3 regions of the Streptomyces sp. NPDC029122 genome follow, and region 2 is predicted to be linked to each of the others. Evidence: riboswitches for the same ligand, from Rfam matches in the RefSeq annotation. Region 2 holds a riboswitch; each other region holds the start of a gene.

Region 1 (3,647 bases), on a different contig from region 2:
CGCCGTCCAGCGGGTGCTGGACGTCACCGCCGAGGAGGTGCAGGCCGTGGCCGCGGCCCGACTGCGCCCCGACAACCGCGCGGTACTGGTCTACGAGCCGCTGGCCGGCGCCGAGGCCCACGAGACCGAGCAGCACGACGAGAACGAGGGGGCGGAGCAGTGAGCGACACCGCAGCCGTCACGATGACCTTCCACCCGCGGCCGCAGGCCGGCGAGGCGAAGCCGTGGGCCTTCCCGGCCCCCGAGCGTTCCACGCTCCCCAACGGCCTGACCTTGCTGCGCTGCCACCGCCCCGGCCAGCAGGTGGTGGCGGTCGAGGTCAACCTCGCGGCCCCGCTGGACGCCGAGCCCGAGGGGCTCGACGGGGTGGCCACGATCATGGCCCGCGCCCTGTCGGAGGGCACCGACAAGCACTCCGCCGAGGAGTTCGCCGCCGAGCTGGAGCGCTGCGGCGCCACGCTCGACGCCCACGCCGACCACCCCGGCGTGCGGGTCTCCCTGGAGGTCCCGGCCTCCCGGCTGCCCAAGGCGCTCGCACTGCTCGCCGAGGCCCTGAGCGCGCCCGCCTTCGCCGACAGCGAGGTCGACCGCCTGGTGCGCAACCGGCTCGACGAGATCCCGCACGAGCTGGCCAACCCGCAGCGCCGCGCCGCCAAGGAACTCTCCAAGGAGCTGTTCCCCGCGACGCTGCGCATGTCCCGTCCGCGCCAGGGCACCGAGGAGACGGTCGCGCGGATCGACGCCGGCGCCGTACGCGCCTTCTACGAGGCGCACGTACGCCCCTCCACCACCACCGCGGTGGTGGTCGGCGACCTGACCGGCATCGACCTGGACGCCCTGCTGGCGGACACCCTGGGCACGTGGACGGGCGACACGGCCGCGCCCCGCCCCGTCCCGCCGGTGACGGCCGACGACCGGGGCCGCGTGGTCATCGTGGACCGGCCGGGCGCCGTCCAGACGCAGTTGCTGATCGGCCGGATCGGCCCGGACCGGCACGACATCGTCTGGGCACCGCAGGTGCTCGGCACCTACTGCCTCGGCGGCACCCTCACCTCCCGCCTGGACAAGGTGCTGCGCGAGGAGAAGGGCTACACGTACGGCGTGCGGGCCTTCGGGCAGGTGCTGCGTTCGACCGCCGACGGCAAGGGCGCCTCGATGCTCGCCATCAGCGGTTCGGTGGACACCCCCCACACGGGTCCCGCGCTGGAGGACCTCTGGAAGGTGCTGCGCACCCTCGCGGAGGGCGGACTGACCGACGCCGAGCGGGACGTGGCGGTGCAGAACCTGGTGGGCGTGGCCCCGCTGAAGTTCGAGACGGCCGCCTCGGTCGCCGGCACGCTCGCCGACCAGGTGGAGCAGGAGCTGCCGGACGACTTCCAGTCGCGGCTGTACGCGCGGCTGGTCGAAACCGGTACGGCGGAAGCCACTTCGGCCGTGGTGAGCGCCTTCCCGGTGGACCGCCTCGTCACCATCCTGGTGGGCGACGCCGCGCAGATCGAGGAGCCCGTCCTGGCCCTCGGGATCGGCGAGGTCACCGTCGTCTCCAACTGAGCGGCGCACCGCCTGAGACGGGCCGGCAACCGGCCCCGTTTCCAGGGGGCTTCGGCGGAACATCCGCCGAAGCCCCCTTTGTCCGTTTGGTGGAGTGGCTGCGTGTATGCGGTGTGGCGTACGCAACAAAAGCGCTCGTCTGTTTGGCGATTGACTGACGATCCGCCTAGCGTCGGCCGTGCTGTTCGTCAGTTCGTACCCGCCGCACCCGCGGCACCGGACAGCGATCGCCGAGTCCCCGTCAGGCGCGAGCCTGGGGAGCCGGGGACCCACATGCGTCCCTGGGGTGAATCGGACCCCCTCGCAAGAGGAGGCCCGTAGGAGACCTTCCTGCTCCGAACCCGTCAGCTAACCCGGTAGGCGAGAGGGAAGGAAAGGATCACCCCCTTCATGGCGTTTGGCAGTCGTGCCGCCGGTTCTGGTAAGCACCGTGGTTCCAGCCGTCTGAGCCGCAAGACCGCCGGCTACGCCGGCATCGCCGCCCTCGCCACCACGGGCGTGGTCGGCACCCTGGCCGCTCCGGCCTTCGCGGCGGACAACAGCAGCGCTCCGTCCATGGAGGACACCGGTCAGAACGCGATCGTCGTCGCCGACGGTCTGCAGGACGACATCGAGGTCCAGGCCGAGTCCCAGCAGCGCGCCGCCGAGGCCGTCGCCGCCCAGGCGCAGGCCGAGGCCGAGGCGAAGCAGCGGGCCGCCGAGGCCAAGCGCGCCGCCGAGGCCGCCGAGGCCAAGGCCAAGGCCGAGCGTGAGGCCGCCGAGGCCAAGGCCAAGGAGGAGGAGCGCAAGCGCTCCAACGCCTTCGTGGCCCCGGTCAGCGCCTCCGTCACCACCCAGTACGGCGCGGGCGGCGGCATGTGGTCCTCCGGCAGCCACACGGGCATCGACTTCGCCGTCGCCCAGGGCACCTCCGTGCACGCCGTTGGCGCGGGCACCGTCGTCGAGGCCGGCTGGGGTGGCGCGTACGGCAACAACGTCGTCATCCGCCACAACGACGGCACCTACACCCAGTACGGGCACATGTCCTCGCTGAACGTCTCCGTCGGCGAGCAGGTCGGCGCCGGCACGGTCATCGGCCTGTCGGGCAACACGGGCAACTCCAGCGGCGCGCACCTGCACTTCGAGGCCCGCACGGGCGCCTCGTACGGCTCGGACATCAACCCGCTGACGTACCTGCGCAACCGCGGCGTCGGCATCTGACCCGCAGCGCGCTTCACCGAAGAAGGCCCCGGCTCACCGAGCCGGGGCCTTCTTCGTCGTGCCTTCTTCCGCCGCGTGTCCGCCGCTGTCGCCGTCGCCTTCGCGCCACCGGCCGGCCGTCGATTGTTCCGGATTTCCGGGCCCGCTCGGAAATTATCGCGTGTTGCAATAGAGTCGCAGCACGGCCACGATAAACCGAACCGAAACCCAGCGGAGGTCCGGCCTTGCGTATTCCGGCGCACGCGGTGTGCACAGCGATTCGCGACGATATCGTCTCCGGATTCTTCGGGCCGGGCGGCCGGCTCACCGAGGAGGTGCTCGCCCGCCGCTACGGGGTCTCGCGCGTCCCGGTCCGCGAGGCGCTGCGCACCCTGGAGTCCGAGGGCTTCGTCACCACCCGGCGGCACGCGGGGGCCTGCGTGGCCGAGCCGACCGAGCAGGAGGCCGCCGACCTGCTGGAGCTGCGGATGCTGCTGGAGCCGCTCGCCGCCTCCCGGGCCGCCCGCCGGCGCACCGACGGCCACCTGAAGGTGCTCCGCGGACTGGTCAGGCTGGGCCGGGAGCGGGCCGGCCGGGGCCAGGGGGAGGACCTGCGCGCCCTGGGGAGCTGGTTCCACGAGACGCTGGCCCAGGCCTCGGGCAGCCCGGGGCTGATCGCCCTGCTGACGCAGACCCGGCACAAGATCGCCTGGATGTACGTGGTGGAGGCCCCCGCACAGCCCGTGGAGTGCTGGGCGGAGCACGGCGCGATCGTGGACGCGGTCGCGCGCGGGGACGCGGAGCGGGCCCGGGCCCTGACCGCGCTGCACGCGCAGCGGACGGCCGGGGCGCACCGGCCGAGGGTGAGGAATCCGCAACCTGCCGTAAACACGGCGAGCGCTCCGCATTAACACGTC
Region 2 (3,647 bases):
CAAGCGGGACGATCTGGGCAATGACCTCATCTCAGATCTGATCCGGGCAAGTGACCACGGAGACCATCTGACGGAGGCCGAGGCCACGGCGATGGCCTTCATCCTGCTCTTCGCGGGCTTCGAGACGACCGTGAACCTCATCGGCAACGGGATCCACTCCCTCTTCATGAACCCGGACCAGCGCGAGCGCCTCCAGGCCTCCCTCGCGGCCGGGGAGAGCGCGCTGCTGGAGACCGGGGTCGAGGAACTGCTGCGCTACGACGGCCCGGTGGAGCTCGCCACCTGGCGGTTCGCCACCGGGTCGCTGACCCTCGGCGGCCAGGACATCGCGGCCGGGGACCCCGTGCTCGTGGTCCTCGCGGCGGCCGACCGCGATCCGGAGCGGTTCGCCGTCCCGGACACCCTCGACCTCTCCCGGAGTGACAATCAGCACCTCGGATACGGCCACGGGATCCACTACTGCCTCGGCGCTCCGCTCGCCCGCCTCGAAGGCCAGACGGCCCTCGGAACTTTGCTGAAGCGTCTGCCGGATCTGGAACTCGCCGTTCCCCCCACGGACCTGCGCTGGCGCGGCGGACTCATCATGCGTGGCCTGCGCACCCTCCCGGTCCGCTTCACAGTCCCGAACGCCTGAGGGCGCGCGCGAAGCGGAACTGACCGGAAGTCAGTCCACTCCCGAACTTGTGACATCCGTTCGAAGGCGGCTAGGTTCTGCCGTTACCCCGCCGTTATACGAAAGGTGCAGTCTCATGCTTCCCGGGAACGGCCGCCACAGACGCCCCCGCCAGGTACCCGCGATCGTCGTCACCGCAGGAGTCACCGGCTCCGCGCTGGCCATGCCGCTGCTCGCCGCCACCGGCGCGAGCGCGGCCGACACCGCCACGTGGGACAAGGTCGCCGACTGCGAGAGCGGCGGCACCTGGAGCGCGAACTCCGGCAGCGGCGCCTACGGCGGCCTGCAGTTCACGCTGGAGCAGTGGAAGAACGCGGGCGGACTCGCGTACGCGGAGCGCCCGGACCTCGCCAGCCGCTCCCAGCAGATCGCGGTCGCCGAGCGGGTGCTGGCCTCCCAGGGCCCCCAGGCGTGGCCGCTGTGCTCCGCCTCGGCCGGGCTGACCCAGCAGGGGCCGAAGCCCGAGGTGGACCCGGGCGACAACAAGAACCCGGGGCCCGTCGCGCCCACCCCGGCCCGGCCGGACGAATCGGTGCCGGTCACCGGCAAGGGCAAGCCCTCCACCGACTTCGGGGCGCCGACCCCGGCGCCGAACAGCCCGTCCACCGGCCCGAGCGTGCTGCCGGACTACCCGCTCGGCCCCTCCAGCGGACTGCCCGTCATGCCGGAGCCGGACTTCACCGTGCAGCCCACCACGCCCCCGGTCTCCCCGACCGCCCCCGGCACCCCCGTCGCCCCGGTCTCCCCGACCGCGCCCGGCACCCCGACCTCCCCGGCCGACCCGACGGCCCCGGCCGTCCCGGGCCTCACGCCGACCGCCCCGGCCGTCCCGGGCACCCCGTCGGGCACCCCGTCCGGCACCCCGTCGGCCACCCCGTCCGCCGAGGCGGGCGACGGCGGGGGCAAGCACCGCGGCCCGGCCGCCGTCGAGCTGCCGGCGGCGCCTGGCGCGGCGTCAGCCGCCGCCACCGATCCCACGTACACCGTGAAGCCGGGCGACAGCCTCGCGGCCATCGCGGACGCCAAGGGGGTCAAGGGGGGCTGGAACGAGCTCTACAAGGCCAACGAGCAGGTCATCGGCGGGGACGCGGACCTCATCAAGCCGGGCCAGAACCTGGATCTAACCAAGGAATAGGGGCAGTTCGGGCATCCAATAAGACTTGAATGTCCGTTATCGGTAAATGAGACATGCATCTCTTCCGGTCAACTGGCGTGTCTCGTTCCGGAACTTCCGCAAACCCCGCTCCGACCTGCGCAAACGCGCCTTTGAGGAACGCAAGTAGGCCGGTTTCTCCCCAAAATCACACGTTGAACATCGGGGAGAGACCTGTCTACCTTCTGAATCGCTCGCCACCGCGGGCTCCTTCGACCGCATCGCCGAATCCTGCCGGCGGACGGAGGGAACAGTCGTCGCGCAAGCGCCGAAGGCAGGAGCGGGGGAACCAAGGTAGGCGCCGGGAGAGGCCGTTGAGAGACGGCCGCGTACCGGCTAGGGGTGAAGACACGCGCCGCGCCGCGTGACCGGGCAACTCATCCGCCCGAACCCGACAGCTCACCTCGAAGGCGTCGGTGAGGAGAAATCCATGCTGCTTTCCGGCAAGGGCAAGCACCGCCGCGGCTCCAAGGCCGTCCGCATCGTCACGCTCGCCGGTGTCGCCGGTGTCGCCGTCGCGGCCCCGCTGATGGCCGCGGGCACCGCCAGCGCCGCCACGGCGTCCGAGTGGGACAAGGTCGCCGCCTGCGAGTCCGGCGGCAACTGGTCCATCAACACCGGCAACGGCTACTACGGCGGTCTGCAGTTCTCGGCCTCCACCTGGGCGGCGTACGGCGGCAAGGCCTACGCCTCGCAGGCCAACCAGGCCAGCAAGGCCCAGCAGATAGCCATCGCCGAGAAGGTCCTCAAGGGCCAGGGCAAGGGCGCCTGGCCGCACTGCGGCGTCGGCCTGTCCAACTCCGCGTACACCGGCGGCGGCACGGCCACCCCGGCCAAGCCGAAGCCCGCCACCAAGCCCGCCCCGGCCAAGCCGGCCCCGGCCAAGCCCGCCCCGGCGAAGCCGTCCACGCCGAAGGCCGACACCGAGACCAAGGGCTCCGGCTCCGGCTCGGGCAACTGGACCCCGGCCAAGCCGTCGACCCCGAAGACCGAGGCCCCGAAGACGGGCAACGGCACCTACGTGGTCAAGGAGGGCGACACCCTGGGCACCATCGCCGAGGCCAACAAGGTCAAGGGCGGCTGGGAGAAGCTCTTCGAGCTCAACAAGGACACCGTGTCCGACGCCGACCTGATCTTCCCGGGCCAGAAGCTGAAGCTCGCCTGAACGTCCGCGTAACACTCGCGGCACCCCGCAGCATCCCCACCGCCCGGCGCGTATCCCCCACGCGCCGGGCGGCGGCATGTCGTGCGCCGGTACCCGCATAGCGGAACCGGACCTCCGGCTTCCGATGCCCGGCCCGCCGCGGAACGCACAGGAACACGGGCCCTATGTCCCGGAAGGCGGGCATTCGGCACCTTTTTCGTCCCAGGACCCGGGCGGTCGGGCAGCCCACTGCCCCGAGCCGGTTAGGCTCTAGTCGGCAGGGCCGTCCCACGGCCCCACGCCACCGCACACCCAGCGTCACATCCCAGAAGGAGATGCTCGTGCCGTCCATCGACGTCGTCGTAGCCCGGGAAATCCTGGACTCCCGAGGCAACCCCACGGTCGAGGTCGAGGTGGGCCTCGACGACGGCAGCACCGGCCGTGCTGCCGTTCCGTCCGGCGCCTCCACCGGTGCCTTCGAGGCCATCGAGCTCCGTGACGGTGACCCCAACCGTTACATGGGCAAGGGCGTGGAGAAGGCCGTCCTCGCCGTCATCGAGCAGATCGGCCCGGAGCTCGTCGGCTACGACGCCACCGAGCAGCGCCTGATCGACCAGGCCATGTTCGACCTCGACGCCACCGACAACAAGGGCTCGCTCGGCGCCAACGCCATCCTC
Region 3 (3,647 bases), on a different contig from region 2:
CGTCCATGGACCGGGTGCTGGTGCACTCGGCCAGTTTCGGCTCCAACGCCCAGGCCATGGCGGCCGGGCTGGCGGTGCTGTCGGTCATGGAGGACGAGGAGCTGGTGGCCAACGCCCGGGCCATGGGCGACCTGCTGCGCGGACGCCTCGCGGCGCTCGTGGACCGGTACGAGCTGCTGCACGAGGTGCGCGGACGCGGGCTGATGATCGGCATCGAGTTCGGCAGGCCCTCCTCCCTGGGCCTGCGCAGCCGCTGGGCGGTGCTCCAGGCGGCCCGCAAGGGGCTGTTCGCCCAGATGGTCGTGGTGCCGCTGCTGCGCAGGCACCGGATCCTCACCCAGGTCTCCGGGGACCACCTGGAGGTCATCAAGCTCATCCCGCCGCTCATCGTGGACGAGGCGGACGTGGAGCGGTTCGTCGGTGCCTTCCAGGAGGTCATGGACGAGGCGCACGGCGGGGGCGGGCTCATGTGGGACTTCGGCAGGACCCTGATGAAGCAGGCGGTCGGCAACCGCTGAGGCGCCGGCCGGAGGGGGTCCGTCCGCGCCCCCTCCGGCCGCCTTCCGCCCCCTCCGGCTGCCCGTCCGGCTCCTGCGCTCAGTCCAGGAGCCGGTCCCGCAGCCGCTCCAGGGTCTCGGGGGCGAGCGCCAGCCCCTCGGCGAGGTAGCGGTCGACGCCGCCCCACCGTTCGTCGATGGCCGTGAAGGCCTCCAGCAGGTACTCCGCGCGGGCGTCGAACAGGGGCGCCAGCAGTTCCATCACCTCGGGGGAGCGGGCCTCGGGCGCGTCGCCGCCCCGGCGCACCCGGTAGCGGTTGTGCGGGGCACTGGACTCCAGGTAGTCCGCCACGATCGCCTCGCGCTCCACGCCCAGGGCGAGCAGGGTCACCGCGACCGACAGCCCCGCCCGGTCCTTGCCGGCGGCGCAGTGCATGAGCGCCGGCACGCTGTCCAGCGCGAGCGCGTGCACGACGCGGCTCTGTTCGGCGGTGCGCGTGTGGATGATCGTGCGGTACGAGTCCCTCATGCGGGCGGCCGCTCTGCCCTCGCCCAGGAGTCCGCGGAGCTGGTCGAGCTCGCCGTCGCGGACCATCTTCCAGAACTCGCGGCCGTCGGCGGGGTCCGTCAGCGGAATGTTCACGTTGCGCACACCGGGCAGTTCGACGTCCGGGCCCTCCAGGGCATGGTCGGCTGCGTTGCGGAAGTCGAAGACGGTGTGCAGTCCCAGCGATCCGAGGAACTCTGCATCGGTTTCGGTGGCATGCGCCAGATGTCCGCTTCGAAACAGTCGTCCCGGCCTGACCCTCCGTCCGTCGGTGGTCGGCAACCCGCCCACATCACGGAAGTTGCGCACTCCGGACAGCTCCGCACCGGGCTGGTGTCCGGCCGGAAGGGGCTGGGGTATCTGCTGAGTCACGTGTATTCCTCCGTGTGGTCCTGTGGTGTCCGAATTGATCCGGTTGGGAGCAACTTGCCGTATGTGGAGGCGAGATCGGGCAGGGCCCCGTGAGCCAGATCATACGGTGACCGTGCGTGCCTGATCACGAAAACCGAATTGCCTTGTGGAGGGGGTTGTTGATGGTGCGGAATGGACGCAGGGTGACCGGAATTCCATTGATCCTTCATATCTGCGATTGCGTCAGGTAATTCACGGCTTGTTGCCCGGTGCCCCGCTCGATTACCTTCGCGATCGATCCGGGTGGACCGCCTAATCCTGCCGCCGCCCGGGAACCGCACCCGACCATCGCGCGCGGCAGGAGCGGGGGAACCAGGTAGGCCGCTGTTCCGGAGCGTTTCCGGCGCAGCTTGGGGTGAAGCCGAACCCGTGCTCCGCACGTACGGCCGGACATCTCCAGTCCGAACCCGACAGCTCACCTCGCAGGCGCCGGAGAGGAATCCGCCATGCCCGCAAAGGGTAAGCACCGCCGTCCGAAGTCCCGTTCCATATCCCGCGGTCTCGCCGTCGCGGGAACCGGCGGGGCGGCCCTCGCGCTCCCGCTGATGGGTGCCGTCGGCGCCCACGCCGCCCCGGGAGCCGCCCCGGCCGAGGCCGCGCCCGCGCAGAGCGCGCAGGCCCCCGAAGCCCTGCCGTCGCAGGCCCCCGCCGCCGCACCCACCGTCTACACGGTCGTGCCCGGCGACTACCTCTCCAAGATCGCCGCCGAGCGCCGGCTGGACGGCGGCTGGGAGCGCCTGTACGCCGACAACCGCGAGGCCGTCGGCGCCGACCCGTCCCTCATCCACCCGGGCCTGAAGCTGACCCTCGGCGGCGGCCGGGCCGCGGCCCCCGCCCCGAAGGCCCCTGCGGCCCCGGCCGAGGGATCCTCGAGCGATGCTCCGGCCGGCTCCAAGGGCAAGACCGGCGGGAGCTCGTCCCCGAAGGGCACCGCGCAGGGCACGGCCAAGGGCTCCGGCGGCACGGCGGCCCGCCCCTCCGGCGGCACGGCCGCCCAGGGCTCCGGCGCCGCGGCCAAGAGCGAGAAGGCCTCCGCGCCCGCCACCGCCTCCGGGTTCACCGCCCCCGTCGCCGGGGGTGTCTCCACCCAGTACCGGGCGAGCGGAGCCATGTGGTCCTCCGGCTACCACACCGGCGTCGACTTCATCGCGCGCACCGGCACCACCGTGAAGGCCGTCGGCGCGGGCACCGTCGTTTCCGCAGGCTGGGGCGGCGCGTACGGCAACGAGGTCGTCATCAAGCACGCCGACGGCAAGTACTCCCAGTACGCCCACCTCTCCTCGCTGTCCGTCTCGGCGGGCCAGAGCGTCACCGGCGGCCAGGCCATCGGCCTCTCCGGCGCGACCGGCAACGTGACCGGCCCGCACCTCCACTTCGAGATCCGCACGGGCCCGTCCTACGGCTCGGACGTCAGCCCGCTCGCCTACCTCCGCTCCAAGGGCGTGAGCATCTGACGGCACCCGCCGTCGGCACGGTGACCCGCGTGGAGCCGGGACCCGAGGGGGGTCCCGGCCCCACGTGTACTTATTCCTTATCCCCTGCGTGGTATAGATCACGGCCCGTCAACCCCTCATTACGTTGGCGTAGGTTGGTTGCCAAGGTGAAGGATGTCTTTCCGTGGCAGCGACGAAGACGACACTGAAGACCATCGGCTCGTACGCGGCGATCGGGGACAGCTTCACCGAGGGCGTGGGGGACCCGGGACCCGGGGATTCTTATCTCGGCTGGGCGGACCGGCTCGCCGTGCTCCTGGCCGATCAGCGCGACGAGCACGACTTCCGCTACGCGAATCTGGCCGTGCGGGGCAAGCTCCTCGACCAGATCGTGGCCGACCAGGTCCCCAGGGCCAAGGAACTCGCACCGGACCTCGTCAGCTTCTGCGCGGGCGGCAACGACATCATCCGCCCCGGCAGCGACCCGGACGACGTCGCGGAACGGTTCGAGGCGGCCGTGGCCGACCTCACGAGTTCCGTCGGCCTGGTGATGGTGACGACCGGCTTCGACACCCGGGGCGTGCCGGTCCTCAAGCACCTGCGCGGCAAGGTCGCGACGTACAGCGCGCACGTCCGCGCCATCGCCGACCGGTACGGCTGCCCCGTGCTCGACCTCTGGTCCCTGAAGTCCGTACAGGACCGGCGGGCCTGGGACGGCGACCGGCTCCACCTCTCGCCCGAGGGGCACACCCGCGTCGC

What was found. A riboswitch is a leader RNA that binds a small molecule or an ion and turns the genes downstream of it on or off. The one in region 2 is predicted to bind cyclic di-AMP.
Region 1: it holds a riboswitch for cyclic di-AMP, as region 2 does, so the genes downstream of both, ACZ4WZ_RS22465 (M23 family metallopeptidase) here and ACZ4WZ_RS12780 (transglycosylase family protein) in region 2, are expected to answer to the same signal.
Region 3: it holds a riboswitch for cyclic di-AMP, as region 2 does, so the genes downstream of both, ACZ4WZ_RS08245 (M23 family metallopeptidase) here and ACZ4WZ_RS12780 (transglycosylase family protein) in region 2, are expected to answer to the same signal.

Annotation. Positions count from the first base shown of each region.
Region 1 covers NZ_JBVHWK010000020.1:23,302-26,948, reverse strand. Annotated here, with positions in the region: gene ACZ4WZ_RS22475 (M16 family metallopeptidase) at 1-163, shown strand, start outside; gene ACZ4WZ_RS22470 (M16 family metallopeptidase) at 184-1,551, shown strand; cyclic di-AMP (ydaO/yuaA leader) riboswitch at 1,770-1,929, shown strand; gene ACZ4WZ_RS22465 (M23 family metallopeptidase) at 1,942-2,751, shown strand; gene ACZ4WZ_RS22460 (GntR family transcriptional regulator) at 2,976-3,641, shown strand.
Region 2 covers NZ_JBVHWK010000008.1:150,702-154,348, forward strand. Annotated here, with positions in the region: gene ACZ4WZ_RS12770 (cytochrome P450 family protein) at 1-634, shown strand, start outside; gene ACZ4WZ_RS12775 (LysM peptidoglycan-binding domain-containing protein) at 750-1,808, shown strand; cyclic di-AMP (ydaO/yuaA leader) riboswitch at 2,083-2,254, shown strand; gene ACZ4WZ_RS12780 (transglycosylase family protein) at 2,257-2,991, shown strand; gene eno (phosphopyruvate hydratase) at 3,306-3,647, shown strand, end outside.
Region 3 covers NZ_JBVHWK010000005.1:19,943-23,589, reverse strand. Annotated here, with positions in the region: gene ACZ4WZ_RS08255 (aspartate aminotransferase family protein) at 1-518, shown strand, start outside; gene ACZ4WZ_RS08250 (tyrosine-protein phosphatase) at 598-1,416, opposite strand; cyclic di-AMP (ydaO/yuaA leader) riboswitch at 1,735-1,897, shown strand; gene ACZ4WZ_RS08245 (M23 family metallopeptidase) at 1,902-2,909, shown strand; gene ACZ4WZ_RS08240 (SGNH/GDSL hydrolase family protein) at 3,073-3,647, shown strand, end outside.